Regions from separate parts of the Streptomyces sp. NPDC001744 genome, predicted to be linked through region 2. Evidence: riboswitches for the same ligand, from Rfam matches in the RefSeq annotation. Region 2 holds a riboswitch; the other holds the start of a gene.
What was found. Region 2 has a riboswitch for cyclic di-AMP ahead of ACFYZY_RS16545 (M23 family metallopeptidase). Riboswitches for the same ligand answer to the same signal wherever they lie in the genome.
Positions count from the first base shown of each region.

Region 1: linked by a shared signal. The riboswitch ahead of ACFYZY_RS12725 (transglycosylase family protein) and the one ahead of ACFYZY_RS16545 (M23 family metallopeptidase) in region 2 are both predicted to bind cyclic di-AMP.

Region 1 is NZ_JBIAUG010000008.1:180,227-182,416, forward strand. Features, by position in the region: gene ACFYZY_RS12720 (transglycosylase family protein) at 1-451, shown strand, start outside; cyclic di-AMP (ydaO/yuaA leader) riboswitch at 710-883, shown strand; gene ACFYZY_RS12725 (transglycosylase family protein) at 887-1,615, shown strand; gene eno (phosphopyruvate hydratase) at 1,953-2,190, shown strand, end outside.
Region 2 is NZ_JBIAUG010000012.1:98,908-101,097, forward strand. Features, by position in the region: gene ACFYZY_RS16540 (GntR family transcriptional regulator) at 1-219, opposite strand, end outside; gene ACFYZY_RS16545 (M23 family metallopeptidase) at 431-1,201, opposite strand; cyclic di-AMP (ydaO/yuaA leader) riboswitch at 1,215-1,381, opposite strand; gene ACFYZY_RS16550 (M16 family metallopeptidase) at 1,643-2,190, opposite strand, start outside.

The sequences.
Region 1 (2,190 bases), on a different contig from region 2:
AGCCCCGACCGCGCCGGTCACTCCGGCCGTGCCCGACACATCCGTTACGCCCGTTACGCCCGTTACGCCGGAGGGCGGCGAGGTGACGGTCATGCCCGGCACCGGCAAGCACCGGGGCGGGGCGGACCTGCAGGAAAGCATCAAGTCGGGCACTTCCGTCGAATCCGGCAGACATGCCTCGGGCGAGGACAAGCTCGCCGAAAACCCTGCGGGTACTCCGGTGACCGACGGGGTGGAGAATTCGGGCGTAACGGACGGTCAGGGCTCTTCGGGTGAATACGTCGTGCGTCCGGGTGACAGCCTGTCGGACATCGCGCGGGCGAACGAACTCCCCGGGGGGTGGACGGCCCTCTACGACGCCAACAAGCGGACCGTGGGGACCGATCCGGACCTCATCCTGCCTGGTCAGAACCTCGAACTGACGCCGGCTCCGAACCCGGCGGCGGGGTAGTTCGGGAGCTTCTGTCCGGATCCATGCGAGTGAGACATGGGTCTCTTTGTCCCAACTGGCGTGTCGTGCCCGGAAGCTCTGCTTCCGTCACCTCCCACCTGCGCAAACGGGCCCCACTGGAGTGCAAGGAGAGGCGAAATTAGTCATATGAGCCTCTTTGAACTTCGGGGGGGTCTGTGCGTACGGTCGTCATCGCTCGCCACCGCGGGCCCCTTCGACCGAAACGCCGAATCCTGCCGTCGGTCGTGGGGAACAGTCGTCGCGCAAGCGCCGAAGGCAGGAGCGGGGGACCCAAGGTAAGCGCCGGCCCCGGCCGTTGAGACAGACGGCCGACGATCGGCTTGGGGTGAAGCCGCGTGCTAGGACACGCGGCCGGGCAACTCATTGGCCCGAACCCGACAGCTCACCTCGCAGGCGTCGGTGAGGAGAAACTCCATGCTGTTTTCCGCCAAGGGCAAACACCGCCGTCCCTCCAGGGCCACCCAGGTCGCCGCGCTCGTCGGCGTCACCGGTGTCGCCGTCGCCGCCCCGCTGATGACCGCGGGCGCCGCCTCGGCCGCCACGGCCTCCGAGTGGGACCGCGTCGCCCAGTGCGAGTCCGGTGGCAACTGGTCCATCAACACCGGCAACGGCTTCTACGGCGGCCTCCAGTTCACGTCCTCCACCTGGGCCGCGTACGGGGGCACCGCCTACGCCCCGCGCGCCGACCAGGCGTCGAAGTCCCAGCAGATCGCCGTCGCCGAGAAGGTCCTCGCGGGCCAGGGCAAGGGCGCCTGGCCGCACTGCGGCGTCGGCCTCTCGGGCGCCTCGTACGGCGGCTCCGCCGAGAGCGCGACGGAGCAGGAGAAGCCCGCGAAGAAGCAGCGGACGCAGAAGCGCTCGGCCGAGCAGCCGACCACCCGCAGCGAGCAGCGCCAGGCCCCGAAGAAGGCCGAGAAGCGCCACGCCGCTCCGCAGTCCGCCCGGAAGACCGTCACCACCCCGACCGGCGAGACGGTCAAGAAGGGCGACGGCGAGTACAAGGTCGTCACCGGCGACACCCTCAGCAAGATCGCCGAGGCGCAGGGCGTCGAGGGCGGCTGGGCCCGGCTCTTCGAGCTGAACGACGACGTCGTCGAGAACGCCGACCTGATCTACCCGGGCCAGCAGCTCCACCTGAAGTGAGTCCGGCGGGTCGCGTGAGTCCGGCGGCTCACGCGGCCCCGACGGCCCTCCCGCGGTGACCACCCCGGTCCGGCGCGCCCTCCCCCGTGCGCGCCGGACCGGGGTTCCCCCTTTTCCCGGGCCGGGTCCGCTCGTACGGGAGTACGGGCCCCATGACGGTTACCATCCAGTAGATACGGGGTGATTCGCCCCCATGCGCGTGCCCTTGGGTCCTTTTTCGTCCCAGGGTGCGGGCGCCCGGCCGACCGGAGCCCCCGGGACGGTTAGGCTCTTGCCGCAAGGCCGAGCGACCCCGCACCGACCTTGCGTCACATCCAGCGTCACATCCCAGAAGGAGATGCTCGTGCCGTCCATCGACGTCGTCGTAGCCCGGGAAATCCTGGACTCCCGAGGCAACCCCACGGTCGAGGTCGAGGTCGGCCTCGACGACGGCAGCACCGGCCGTGCTGCCGTCCCGTCCGGCGCCTCCACCGGTGCGTTCGAGGCCCTGGAGCTCCGCGACGGCGACCCCGGCCGCTACCAGGGCAAGGGCGTCGAGAAGGCCGTCCTCGCCGTCATCGAGCAGATCGGCCCTG
Region 2 (2,190 bases):
CTCCCGCTCGGTGGGCTCGGCCACGTGCGCGCCCGCGTGGCGCCGGGTGAGGACGAAGCCCTCGGACTCCAGGGTGCGCAGCGCCTCGCGGACCGGGACGCGGGAGACCCCGTACCTGCGGGCGAGCCGCTCCTCGGTCAGCCGGCTCCCCCGCGCGAAGACGCCGGAGACGATGTCGTCCCGGATCGCCGTGCACACCGAATGCGCGGGAATACGCATGTCCGACCTCCGCCTTGGTCCGCGCGAGTCCATTCGAGCGGCGCCTTTTCCGCGCCCGTGCCACGACTCTATTGCAGCCCGCCGGAATTTCCGATGCCCCGCCGGATTCCACGGACGCGTTCCGGCCGAAGAAAAGCCCCGGCCCAGTACGGGCCGGGGCTTTCCCGAGGCGGGGCCCCGGGGGCCGGGGACGCGCGGAGGGGCGACGGTGTCAGACGGTGACGCCGCGGGCGCGGAGGTAGGCGACCGGGTCGATGTCGGAGCCGTACTCGGGGCTCGTGCGCGCCTCGAAGTGGAGGTGCGGGCCGGTCGAGTTGCCGGACGAGCCCGAGACGCCGATCTGCTGGCCCGGCTCGACGGTCTGGCCGACGTACACCCCGATGGAGGAGAGGTGACCGTACTGGGTGTACGTGCCGTCGTTCATCCGGATGACGATGTTGTTGCCGTACGCGCCGCCCCAGCCGGTCTCGACGACGGTGCCGGAGCCGACGGAGACGACACGGCTGCCGTAGTCGGCGTGGAAGTCGATGCCGGAGTGGCTGCCGGAGGACCAGAGCGAACCGCCGGTCTTGTAGGCGGTGGAGACGTACGAACCGGCGATCGGGAGCTGGAAGGAGTTCAGGCGGCGGCGCTCGGCCTCACGGGCGGCGCGCTCCTTCGCCTCGCGGATCTCCTTGGCGCGGGCCTCGGCCTTGCGCTTCGCCTCGGCCCGGACCTTCGCCTCGGCGGCGGCCTCGAACGCCTGCCGGTCCTGGGCGGCGGCCTGGGCGTTGATGCGGTCGGTGAGGGACTCCTCGGTGATCACCTCGATGAGACCGGTGTCCTCGGGTGACCGGTTGTCCGTGTCGGCGGCGAGCGCCGGGGAGGCGAGGGTTCCGATGACGCCGGTGGTGGCCAGCGTCGCGACGCCGGCGATGCCGGCGCTGCGGCGCGCCATCCGGCTCGGACCACGATGCTTCCCGGTGGCACGGGTGAACGCCATGAAGACGCTGTTTCCTTTCCCTCCTTCTCGCCTACCGGGTTAGCTGACGGGTTCGGAGCAGGAAGGTCTCCTACGGGCCCCTCCGTACGGGACGAAGGCGTCCGATTCACCCCAGGGACTGCGTGCGGGTCCCCGGCTCCCCTGGGCTCGCGCCTGACGGGGACTCGGCGATGGCTGTCCGGTGCCGCGGGTGCGGCGGGTACGACTGGCGAACAGCCGGATCGACGGTAAGCGGGCCGCCAGTCGATCACCAACCGAACAGGGCCTTTTGTAAGACATGCCACAGGGCAGAGGATCACTCTTGCCGCCAATGCGGACAATTCCCTTGCGGGAACTCCTCCGCGGACGCCCTTCCCACAAGGGATTTTCCTGACGAGCCGTCACATCCGGGCCCCGGTCGCGGGGACGGCGGTGGTGGACCGCCGTCCCCGCGGGGGACGGTCAGCCGCTGACGACGGTGACCTCACCGATGCCGAGCGCGCGCACCGGTTCCGCGATCTGCGCCGCGTCACCCACCAGGACGGTGACGAGCCGGTCCACCGGAAAGGCGCTGACGACGGCGGCGGTCGCCTCGACGGTGCCCGTCTCGGCCAGGCGCGCGTACAACTGCGCCTGGAAGTCGTCCGGGAGGTGCTGCTCGACCTGGTCGGCGAGCGTTCCGGCTACGGAGGCGGCCGTCTCGTACTTGAGCGGCGCCACCCCCACCAGGTTCTGCACGGCCGTCTCCCGCTCGGCGTCCGTGAGCCCCTCGGCGGCCAGGGTGCGCAGCACCTTCCACAGGTCGTCCAGGGCCGGGCCCGTGTTGGGGGTGTCCACGGAGCCACTGATGGCGAGCATCGCGGCGCCGTTCCCCCCGGCGTCGGAACGGAGCACCTGGCCGAAGGCCCGCACGCCGTACGTGTAGCCCTTCTCCTCGCGCAGGACCCGGTCCAGACGCGAGGTCAGGGTCCCTCCCAGGCAGTACGTGCCGAGGACCTGGGCCGGCCAGA